DNA from 2 places in the Streptomyces sp. NPDC014882 genome. Region 1 is predicted to be linked to the other one. Evidence: riboswitches for the same ligand, from Rfam matches in the RefSeq annotation. Region 1 holds a riboswitch; the other holds the start of a gene.

What was found. Region 1 has a riboswitch for cyclic di-AMP ahead of ACF09K_RS15605 (transglycosylase family protein). Riboswitches for the same ligand answer to the same signal wherever they lie in the genome.
Region 2: another riboswitch for cyclic di-AMP. It lies ahead of ACF09K_RS24145 (M23 family metallopeptidase); the one in region 1 lies ahead of ACF09K_RS15605 (transglycosylase family protein).

Annotation. Positions count from the first base shown of each region.
Region 1 covers NZ_JBIBWL010000005.1:431,760-437,517, forward strand. Annotated here, with positions in the region: gene ACF09K_RS15595 (cytochrome P450) at 1-654, shown strand, start outside; gene ACF09K_RS15600 (transglycosylase family protein) at 837-1,877, shown strand; cyclic di-AMP (ydaO/yuaA leader) riboswitch at 2,082-2,264, shown strand; gene ACF09K_RS15605 (transglycosylase family protein) at 2,268-2,990, shown strand; gene eno (phosphopyruvate hydratase) at 3,321-4,607, shown strand; gene ACF09K_RS15615 (septum formation initiator family protein) at 4,764-5,243, shown strand; gene ACF09K_RS15620 (DUF501 domain-containing protein) at 5,271-5,758, shown strand, end outside.
Region 2 covers NZ_JBIBWL010000011.1:112,713-118,470, forward strand. Annotated here, with positions in the region: gene ACF09K_RS24135 (M16 family metallopeptidase) at 1-24, shown strand, start outside; gene ACF09K_RS24140 (M16 family metallopeptidase) at 21-1,409, shown strand; cyclic di-AMP (ydaO/yuaA leader) riboswitch at 1,622-1,789, shown strand; gene ACF09K_RS24145 (M23 family metallopeptidase) at 1,803-2,558, shown strand; gene ACF09K_RS24150 (GntR family transcriptional regulator) at 2,746-3,438, shown strand; gene ACF09K_RS24155 (HPr family phosphocarrier protein) at 3,773-4,054, opposite strand; gene ACF09K_RS24160 (GNAT family N-acetyltransferase) at 4,234-5,758, shown strand, end outside.

The sequences.
Region 1 (5,758 bases):
GACCCGGCCCCCGGCGAGGACCTCATCTCGGGTCTGATCCGCGCCTCCGACCACGGCGAGCACCTCACCGAGAACGAGGCCGCCGCCATGGCCTTCATCCTGCTGTTCGCCGGGTTCGAGACGACCGTGAACCTGATCGGCAACGGCACCTACGCCCTGCTGACCCACCCCGGACAGCGCGCCCGCCTCCAGGACTCCCTGGCCGCGGGCGAGAGCGGCCTCCTGGCGACCGGCGTGGAGGAACTCCTGCGCTACGACGGCCCGGTGGAGCTCGCCACCTGGCGGTTCGCCACCGAGCCCCTGACCGTCGGCGGGCAGGACATCGCCCCCGGCGACGCCGTCCTCGTCGTACTGGCGGCCGCCGACCGGGACCCGGAGCGGTTCGCCGACCCGGACGTCCTCGACCTGTCCCGCCGCGACAACCAGCACCTGGGCTACGGCCACGGCATCCACTACTGCCTGGGCGCCCCCCTCGCCCGCCTGGAGGGGCAGACCGCGCTGGCCACCCTCCTGACCCGGCTGCCCGATCTGCGGCTGGACGCCGATCCGGCCGACCTGAGGTGGCGCGGCGGCCTCATCATGCGCGGACTGCGCACCCTGCCCGTGCGGTTCGGCCCCGCCGGTTCCGGCGCACCCCCCGCAGCCGTCCGCTGACCATCCGTTATGTGCCCGGACGGCGAAGCAGAAGTGACGGTTCCTCACCTCTGTGATCTTCACGTGATCTACGCGGCATTAACTTGTGACAAGTGATCGTCTGCCGATACGTTCACCTGTCAGCACGGCGCCCCCGTTCCACGGGCCCGCGCAAGCACTGCTGTCTCGAGAAAGGTCCTCGCATGCTCTCCGGCAACGGTCGACACCGGCGCCCCCGCCAGGCCCCGGCCCTCCTCGTCGCGGCCGGCGTGACCGGCTCCGCGATCGCCATCCCGCTGCTCGGCGCCACCGGCGCGAGCGCGGCCGACGGCACGGTGTGGGACGCGGTGGCGGAGTGCGAGAGCGGCGGCTCCTGGAGCGCCGACCAGGGCACCGGACAGTACGGCGGTCTGTCGCTGAGTCAGAAGGACTGGGAGGCGTACGGCGGGCTCGACTTCGCCGAGCGCCCCGACCTGGCCAGCCGCAACCAGCAGATATCCGTCGCGCAGAAGGTCCTCGACGACCAGGGCGTCGGCGCCTGGGGCACCTGCGGGCTGACGTCCGGACTCACCAAGGAGAACGGCGGGGGCGACCTGGACACCGGAGTGGCGGGCGACTCGTCCGGTTCCTCCGCGTCGTCCGGCTTGTCCGACCTGTCCAAGGGGGCGTCCGGCTCCTCGAAGTCCCCGGGCTCCTCGGACTCCTCGGGGTCCCCGGACGGCAAGGACGCGTCGGCCTCCCCGTCGACCGGATCCTCCCCGGACGTCCCGGACGAGACCTCCTCGCCCGCCTCCTCCTCTTCCTCCCCCTCCTCCGGCAAGCCGGACGACTCCCCGGAGTCCGACGCGCCGGCGGGTGCGGACGCGGGTGCCGCGCAGACGGACGGCGGCTCGCCCGCAGCCACCCCCGAAACGGACGACTCGGACAAGTCGGTCCAGGAGGCGGGCTCTTGGAGCCTCGTCGACACCGGCTCCCTCGTCTCCGGCCGCCACCGCGGCACCTCCGCCGAGGAGGTCGTGCCGGACGGCACGACCACCGCCTCCTCGGGCCGGCACGCCGCGAGCGTCTCCGGCGGCGCGGTGGGCACCTACGTCGTGCGCGACGGCGACTCCCTCGTCTCGATCGCCGACTCCCTTGAGCTCGACGGCGGATGGCGCGCGCTCTACGCCGAGAACAAGGCCGCCATCGGTGCCGACCCGAACGACATCACTCCCGGTCAGACGCTCGACACAGCGGTCGAATAGGGCGGAAAAACGGGAAAAACAGCGGGAGTTCACGTCACGCTTCGCGCCGAATGTCCGGTTTGGTGAAAGTGTGGGATGAGTCTCAGAAGTCGTGATCGTCTTTGAAATTCCGCCGGGGGCATGTCTACGGTCGTGATCGCTCGGCAACCCGAGCCCCGGCTGTCGCAACGCCGAATCCTGCCAGTGGCAGCCCGGGAACAGTCGTCGCGTCAAGCGCCGTAGGCAGGAGCGGGGGACCCAAGGTAAGTGCCGCACCGGTCGGTCGACCGGAACGGCTCGGGGTGAAGCCACGCCTTCCGGGGAGCAGTGCTCCCGGGCGGGAGTGGCCGGGCAACTCACACGGCCCGAACCCGACAGCTCACCTCGCAGGCGTCGGTGAGGGGATCCACCATGCTGTTTTCCGTCAAGGGCAAGCACCGCCGTCCGTCCAGGGCCACCCGCGCCGCCGCGCTCGCCGGCGTCACCGGTGTCGCCATCGCCGCCCCGCTGATGGCGGCCGGCAACGCCTCCGCCGCCTCCGCCTCCGAGTGGGACGCGGTCGCCCAGTGCGAGTCCGGCGGCAACTGGTCCATCAACACCGGCAACGGCTACTACGGCGGCCTGCAGTTCTCCGCCTCCACCTGGGCCGCGTACGGCGGCACGCAGTACGCGGCCACCGCCGACAAGGCCTCGAAGTCCCAGCAGATCCAGATCGCCGAGAAGGTCCTCGCGGGCCAGGGCAAGGGTGCCTGGCCGGTCTGCGGCGTGGGCCTGTCCGGCGCCGCGTACAACGGCGGCTCGGCCTCCACCGGCAGCTCCTCCGACGGCTCGTCCTCCAACGGCTCGTCCACCGGCGGCTCCTCGGAGACCACCACCCGCTCCACCGAGAAGCAGAGCGCCTCCCGCTCCGCCGAGCGCCCGGCCGCCAAGTCCCAGAAGACCGTCACCACCCCGACCGGCAAGAAGGTCAAGAAGGGCGACGGCGAGTACAAGGTCGTCACCGGCGACACCCTCAGCTCCATAGCCGAGGCGCGGGGCGTCAAGGGCGGCTGGGCCGAGCTGTTCGAGCTCAACGGGGACATCGTCCAGGACGCCGACCTCATCTACCCGGGTCAGCAGCTGCACCTGAAGTGACACCCGGCTCCCCGCCGGGCCACGGCTCCCGCACGGCCCGGGCCGTCACGCCGAAGGCCTCGTGAGGGAGCCCCGTCCCCACGGTCCCCCCGCCCCGGTGCGTGTTCCCCCGTACGCACCCGGGCGGGGTTTTCTTTTCCCGTTCGCCGCCTTCTGTTGGCCCTCCCCTTTGTTCCGGGCTGAAACAATGGGTACCGTCTCCCTGTCCACGGGACGGTCGGTCGGCCGACCGGCGCCCCGGGGCGGTTAGGCTCTAGTCGCAAGGCTCGGCAAGGCCTCCACACGGCCCGCCCGCGCCCCGCACAACCAGCGTCACATCCCAAGAAGGAGATGCTCGTGCCGTCCATCGACGTCGTCGTAGCCCGGGAAATCCTGGACTCCCGAGGCAACCCCACGGTCGAGGTCGAGGTCGGCCTCGACGACGGCAGCACGGGTCGTGCCGCCGTCCCCTCCGGCGCCTCCACCGGCGCCTTCGAGGCCATCGAGCTCCGCGACGGTGACCCGAACCGCTACCAGGGCAAGGGTGTCGAGAAGGCCGTCCTCGCCGTCATCGAGCAGATCGGCCCCGAGCTGGTCGGCTACGACGCCACCGAGCAGCGCCTGATCGACCAGGCCATGTTCGACCTGGACGCCACCGACAACAAGGGCTCCCTCGGCGCCAACGCCATCCTCGGCGTCTCCCTCGCCGTCGCCCACGCCGCCTCCGAGGCCAGCGACCTCCCGCTCTTCCGCTACCTGGGCGGCCCGAACGCGCACCTGCTGCCCGTTCCGATGATGAACATCCTGAACGGCGGCTCGCACGCCGACTCCAACGTGGACATCCAGGAGTTCATGATCGCCCCCATCGGCGCGGAGTCCTTCTCCGAGGCCCTGCGCTGGGGCGCCGAGGTCTACCACACCCTCAAGAAGGTGCTGAAGACCAAGGGCCTGTCCACCGGCCTGGGCGACGAGGGCGGCTTCGCCCCGAACCTGGAGTCCAACCGCGCCGCGCTCGACCTCATCATCGAGGCCATCAAGCAGGCCGGTTACGTCCCCGGCGAGCAGATCGCGCTCGCGCTCGACGTCGCCGCGTCCGAGTTCTACAAGGACGGCGCCTACGAGTTCGAGGGCAAGTCCCGCTCGGCCGCCGAGATGACCGAGTACTACGAGGAGCTGGTCTCCGCGTACCCGCTGGTCTCCATCGAGGACCCGCTGTACGAGGACGACTGGGCCGGCTGGAAGGTCATCACCGACAAGCTGGGCGACAAGGTCCAGATCGTCGGCGACGACCTCTTCGTCACCAACCCGGAGCGCCTGGCCCGCGGCATCGAGGAGGGCTCCGCGAACGCCCTCCTGGTCAAGGTCAACCAGATCGGCTCGCTCACCGAGACGCTGGACGCCGTCGAGATGGCCCAGCGCAACGGCTTCAAGTGCATGATGTCCCACCGCTCCGGCGAGACCGAGGACGTCACCATCGCCGACCTCGCCGTCGCCGTGAACTGCGGCCAGATCAAGACGGGCGCGCCGGCCCGCTCGGACCGCGTCGCCAAGTACAACCAGCTGCTGCGCATCGAGGAGATCCTCGACGACGCCGCGGTGTACGCCGGCCGCAGCGCCTTCCCGCGCTTCAAGGGCTGACGGACCAGGGCTGACGAAGCCCGCGCGGCCCAGGGCCGGACCGGCCCGGCTGGGCCGTTGAGGGCTCGTCCTGAGCCAGTCGTACGTACGTCCCCGTACCGGTCCCGTACCGTGTCCGGGGACGTACGCACGTGTGAGACGGGAGGCGGGGACGACATGGCCGTGAAGGACCGGGACCGTTTCTCCACCGCGACCAGGATCAAACTGCTCGGCGAGCAGACCGCGGCCCGGGTCTACCGGTCCCAGACCAAGCGCCAGGCCCGCCGCTCGCGCCTGACCGGCCGCGCGGCGCTCCTCGCGCTGGTCCTGTGCACGCTGATCGTGGCCCTGGCCTACCCGATGCGGCAGTACGTCTCCCAGCGCGCCGACATCGCCGACCTCCACCGCGAGAAGGAGCAGGCCCGCGAGCGGGTGGAGCAGCTGCGCGACCTCAAGGCACGCTGGCAGGACGACGCCTACGCCGAACAGCAGATCCGGCTGCGGCTGCACTACGTGATGCCGGGGGAGACGGGCTACATCGTCGTCGACCCCGACGCCGCCGAGCAGTCCCGCGCCGACCGGGGGGCCGCCGACCGCCCCTGGTACGCGAACGTCTGGGACGCCGTCGACAAGTCCGACGCCGCCGCCGACCGATGAACTGACGAGAGAGACTTCCGTACAGGCATGGAAAACCCCCCGCCCACCACCGCCCGCACCGAGCCCACCGACGCCGACGTCGAGGCCTTCAGGCAGCAGCTCGGACGACCGCCGCGCGGACTGCGCGCCATCGCCCACCGCTGCCCGTGCGGTCAGCCGGACGTGGTGGAGACGGCCCCCCGCCTCCCCGACGGCACCCCCTTCCCCACGCTGTACTACCTGACGTGCCCGAAGGCGAACTCCGCCATCGGCACGCTCGAGGCGAACGGCGTGATGAAGGAGATGACGGAACGGCTCCGGACCGATCCGGAACTGGCGGCGGCCTACCGGGCGGCCCACGAGGACTACGTGCGGCGGCGCGACGAGATCGAGGAGCTGAAGGGCTTCCCCAGCGCGGGCGGCATGCCGGACCGGGTGAAGTGCCTGCACGTGCTGGTCGCGCACTCCCTGGCCGCGGGGCCGGGGGTGAACCCGCTCGGGGACGAGGCGCTCGCCATGCTGCCCGAGTGGTGGAG
Region 2 (5,758 bases), on a different contig from region 1:
GAGAACGAGGAGGCGGCCCAGTGACCGAGCTCGCCGCGATGGACTTCCACCCCCAGCCCCAGGCGGGCGAGGCCAGGCCCTGGGCGTTCCCCGCCCCCGAGCGCGGGACGCTCGACAACGGCCTGACCGTCCTGCACTGCCACCGTCCCGGACAGCAGGTCGTCGCCGTCGAGGTCATCCTCGACGCCCCCCTGGACGCCGAACCGGCCGGTCTCGACGGCGTCGCCACGATCATGGCGCGGGCCTTCTCCGAGGGCACCGACAAGCACTCCGCCGAGGAGTTCGCCGCCGAGCTGGAGCGCTGCGGCGCCACCCTCGACGCGCACGCCGACCACCCCGGCGTCCGCCTCAGCCTGGAGGTCCCGGCCTCCCGGCTGGCCAAGGCCCTCGGCCTCGTGGCCGATGCCCTGCGGGCGCCCGCGTTCGCCGACAGCGAGGTCGAGCGCCTCGTTCGCAACCGTCTGGACGAGATCCCGCACGAGCTGGCCAACCCCTCCCGGCGTGCCGCCAAGGAGCTCTCCAAGGAGCTGTTCCCGGCGACCGCGCGCATGTCGCGTCCGCGCCAGGGCACCGCGGAGACCGTCGAGAAGATCGACTCCGCCGCCGTACGCGCCTTCTACGAGAAGCACGTCCGCCCCGCCACGGCCACCGCCGTGGTCGTCGGCGATCTCACCGGGATCGACCTCGGCGCGCTCCTGGGCGACACCCTGGGCGCCTGGACGGGCTCCGCGGCCCAGCCGCGACCGGTGCCGCCCGTGACCGCCGACGACGCCGGGCGGGTCGTCATCGTGGACCGTCCCGGCGCCGTCCAGACGCAGCTGCTGATCGGCCGCATCGGCGCCGACCGGCACGCGCGCGTGTGGCCCGCGCAGGTGCTCGGCACGTACTGCCTGGGCGGCACCCTCACCTCCCGGCTGGACCGCGTCCTGCGCGAGGAGAAGGGCTACACCTACGGCGTGCGCTCCTTCGGGCAGGTCCTCAGGTCCGCGCCGGACGGTTCGGGCGCCGCGATGCTCGCCATCAGCGGATCGGTCGACACCCCCAACACCGGTCCCGCGCTGGAGGACCTGTGGAAGGTGCTGCGCACCCTCGCCGAGGGCGGTCTGACCGACGCCGAGCGGGACGTCGCCGTGCAGAACCTCGTCGGGGTGGCACCCCTGAAGTACGAGACGGCCGCCGCCGTGGCGGGCACGCTCGCCGACCAGGTCGAGCAGCACCTGCCGGACGACTACCAGGCCACGCTGTACCGGCAGCTCGCCGCGACCGGCACCGTGGAGGCCACGGCGGCGGTCGTGAGCGCCTTCCCGGTGGACCGTCTGGTGACGGTCCTGGTCGGCGACGCGGCCGCGATCAAGGCACCCGTCGAAGCCCTGGGCATCGGTGAGGTGAAGGTCGTCCCCGCGGAGTAGCGACGCGGACCGGTGACCGCGAGGCCACGCGCGCAGGAGCCCTGGTGGACGGATCCGCCACCAGGGCTCCTCGATGTCCGAATTGAGGGAGAGGCGGCCCGTCTGCCCTGTGGCATGCGCTACAAAAGCCGCGTTCTGTTTGGGGATCGGCCGCCGCCGCGTCTACCTTCAACCGGGCTGTTCGTCAGGCAGTGCGCCGCATCCGCGGCACCGGACAGTCATCGCCGAGTCCCCGCGTGGCGCGAGCCAGGGGAGCCGGGGACCCAACCAGACAGTCCCTGGGGTGAATCGGACGCCCGCGCGCACCGCGAGGGGGTCCGTAGGAGACCTTCCTGCTCCGAACCCGTCAGCTAACCCGGTAGGCGAGAGGGAAGGAAAGGACCGCTCTACTTCATGGCGTCCACTTGCGCCACCGGGAAGCACCGTCGTCCCAGCAGGATGAAGCGCACCACCGCCCGCGCGGCGGGCATCGCGGCGCTCACCACCACCGGCGTCATCGGCACCGTCGCCTCCGGCCCCGCCCTCGCCGCGGAGAAGGCCGTCGAGCAGACCGGCCTCGTCCCGGTCGTCGCCATCGGTGACACGGTCGCCCAGCGGATCGACGACCAGGCCGCCGCGCAGAAGCAGGCCGCCGTGGCGGAGGCCGCGCGCGAGGAGGCCGCCGCCCGGGCCGCGGCGAAGGTCGAGGCGGAACGCGAGGCCCGGGTCCGTGCCGCCCGCGCGGCCGAGCGCGAACGCCTGAACACCTTCGTCTCACCGATCAGCGGCTCCTACGTCTCCACCGGCTACCGGTCCGGCGGTTCGCTGTGGTCCTCCGGCAGCCACACCGGCATCGACTTCCACGCCGCCACCGGCACCCCCGTGCACGCGGTGGGCCTCGGCACCGTCGTCGAGGCCGGCTGGGGCGGCGCCTACGGCAACCAGGTCGTGATCCGGATGAACGACGGCACGTACACCCAGTACGGCCACCTGTCGTCCATCGGCGTCTCCGTGGGCCAGAGGGTGACCCCGGGGCAGCGCATCGCCCTGTCCGGCGCCACCGGCAACGTCACCGGCCCGCACCTGCACTTCGAGGCCCGCACCGGCGTGGAGTACGGCTCGGACATCGATCCGGTCGCCTACCTCCGCAAGCACGGCGTGAACATCTGACAACGTACGGCGACAGATCGTACGGCCCCGGCCCCACGGCCGGGGCTTTCGTCGTTTCCGGGACCGCTCTGTCCAAAAAATATCCCTGGATTCCGGCCCGCCATCGGAAATTCCCGCCGGTTGCAATAGAGTCACGGAACACACGTCAATCGTCGACGTTTCACGGGGATTAAGGCGGAGGTCGGTCATGCGTATTCCGGCGCACTCGGTGTGCACGGCCATCCGGGACGACATCGTCGCGGGTGTCTACGAGCGCGGCGGCCGCCTCACCGAGGAACTCCTCGCGCGTCGCTACGGCGTCTCGCGCGTCCCCGTCCGGGAGGCGCTGCGCACGCTGGAGGCGGAGGGCTTCGTCGTGACGCGGCGGCACGCGGGCGCGTGCGTCGCCGAACCGACCGAGCAGGAGGCCGCCGACCTGCTGGAGATGCGCGTGCTCCTCGAGCCGCTCGGCGCCGCCCGGGCCGCCCAGCGGCGCACCGAGGCCCACCTCAAGGTGCTGCGCGGCCTCGTCCGGCTGGGCCAGGAGCGTGCCAGGCGCGGCGGCAGCGACGATCTGCGCTCCCTGGGGGGCTGGTTCCACGAGACCCTCGCCCAGGCCTCCGGCAGTCACGCCCTCACCTCGACGCTCACCCAGCTGCGCCACAAGATCTCCTGGATGTACACGGTGGACGCGTCGGCCGCCCCGGCGGAGTCCTGGGCGGAACACGGCGCGATCGTGGACGCGGTGGCGCGCGGCGACGGGGAACGCGCGCGGGCGGTGACGGCGCTGCACGTCGAGCGCGCGCTCCCCGCGCACCGGCCGCGCTTCCCGGGCGGCGACCGCCAGGACCGTGTGAGGACTTCGCAACACGTCGTCAACATGTCCGGCCTCCGGAATTAACACGAGAGCCGTATACAAAGAAGGTAATTCGGCGGAGAGGTATTTCCTCCGCTCTTTTTCGCCGCGCCTCCGTGTTTACGGTGGTGCTCTCTTCGTGCGCCTTTCGCGCGCCCGTCGCACAGCTTTCGTGCGTCCTGCGCGCACCCGTCGCACGTTTTTCCGTCCGCCTTTTCGCCCGTTCTTCGTGAGGCCTTCGCGGGCCCTGCGGAACATCCGCGGCGCGCCTCCAACGGTTTCCGCCCGGCCCGCCGTGCCCCGGAAACGGCGGAGCCGCGCCGCCCGGACGGGGCGACGCGGCTCCGGTCCGCCCGCGCGTGTGCGCGTGGCGGCCGGCTCAGACGGTCTCGGGAAGCTCCTCGAGCCCCTCGGCGACCAGCTTCGCCAGGCGGTCGAGGGCGACGTCCGCGCCCTCGGCCTCCGAGGCGAGGACGATCTCCTCGCCGCCCTGGGCGCCCAGACCGAGGACGGCCAGCATGGAGGCCGCGTTGACGGGGTTGCCGTCGGCCTTGGCGATCGTCACCGGGATGCCTGCGGCCGTGGCGGCCCGGACGAAGATGGAAGCGGGACGGGCGTGAAGGCCCTCGGCCCAGCCGACGTTGACGCGGCGCTCAGCCATGTGATGCTGCCCTTCGGTGTTCAGGTTGTCTAGACCAGTGTTCCACACGTGAAGCGTGCGGAGGAGGGGGCCGTGCGGCCCCCTCCCGGCGTGGGCGTCGGATCGCGGCCTCGATCCGACATCCGTCCCCCACAGACTGCCTCGCGCCGTTGCCGTACGCGAGCCGTAGTCTGGGGCCCATGCAGAGCGCGTCGGACCGCCACGAGTACCCCGCCCACTGGGAAGCCGACGTGGTGCTGCGCGACGGCGGCACCGCACGCATCCGCCCCATCACCGTCGATGACGCCGAGCGCCTGGTCAGCTTCTACGAGCAGGTGTCGGACGAGTCGAAGTACTACCGCTTCTTCGCGCCCTACCCGCGACTGTCCGCCAAGGACGTCCACCGCTTCACGCACCACGACTTCGTGGACCGGGTGGGACTCGCGGCCACGGTCGGCGGCGAGTTCATCGCCACCGTACGCTACGACCGCATCGGTGCCGACGGGGCGGCCGCCCCGGCGCCGGCCGACGAGGCCGAGGTCGCGTTCCTCGTGCAGGACGCCCACCAGGGCCGCGGTGTCGCCTCCGCGCTCCTCGAACACATCGCGGCCGTCGCGCGCGAGCGCGGCATCCGGCGGTTCGCCGCCGAGGTGCTCCCGGCCAACACCAAGATGATCAAGGTGTTCACGGACGCCGGCTACACCCAGAAGCGCAGCTTCGAGGACGGCGTCGTGCACCTGGAGTTCGGCCTCGAACCCACCGAGCGCTCCCTCGCGGTGCAGCGCGCGCGGGAGCAGCGCGCCGAGGCCCGCTCCGTACGGCGGTTGCTGGCGCCCGGCTCGGTCGCCGTCATCGGCACCGGCCGCACCCCCGGCGGCATCGGCCGCAGCGTCCTCGGCAACCTCCGCGAGGCCGGCTTCACCGGTGACCTGTACGCCGTGAACAAGGCCTTCCCCGAGGACCTCGAGGAACTCGACGGCGTGCCCGCCCACCGCTCGGTCCGCGACATCGACGGGCACGTCGACCTCGCGGTCGTGGCCGTCCCCGCCGACCGCGTCCCCGAGGTCGTCGCCGAGTGCGGCGAGCACGGCGTGCAGGGACTCGTCGTCCTGACCGCCGGGTACGCCGAGAGCGGCCCCGAGGGGCTGGAGCGCCAGCGCGAACTCGTGCGGCACGCGCGCGCGTACGGGATGCGCCTCATCGGCCCCAACGCCTTCGGGATCATCAACACCTCCCCGGGGGTACGGCTGAACGCGTCACTGGCCCCGCAGATGCCGCGTCCCGGCCGGATCGGCCTGTTCGCCCAGTCCGGCGCGATCGGCGTCGCCCTGCTCTCCCGGCTGCACCGGCGCGGCGGGGGCGTCACCGGGATCACCGGGGTGTCGACGTTCGTCTCCTCCGGCAACCGCGCGGACGTGTCCGGCAACGACGTCCTCCAGTACTGGTACGACGACCCCGACACCGACGTCGCCCTGATGTACCTGGAGTCCATCGGCAACCCGCGCAAGTTCACCCGACTCGCGCGGCGCACGGCCGCGGCCAAGCCGCTGGTGGTGGTCCAGGGCGCGGGAACGGCCCCCCAGGGCCACGCCGTACGGGCCACGCGCCTGCCCCGCGCCACGGTGTCGGCCCTGCTCCGCCAGGCCGGGGTCATCCGCGTGGACACCATCACCGAACTGGTCGACGCGGGCCTGCTGCTGGCACGCCAGCCGCTGCCCCGGGGAC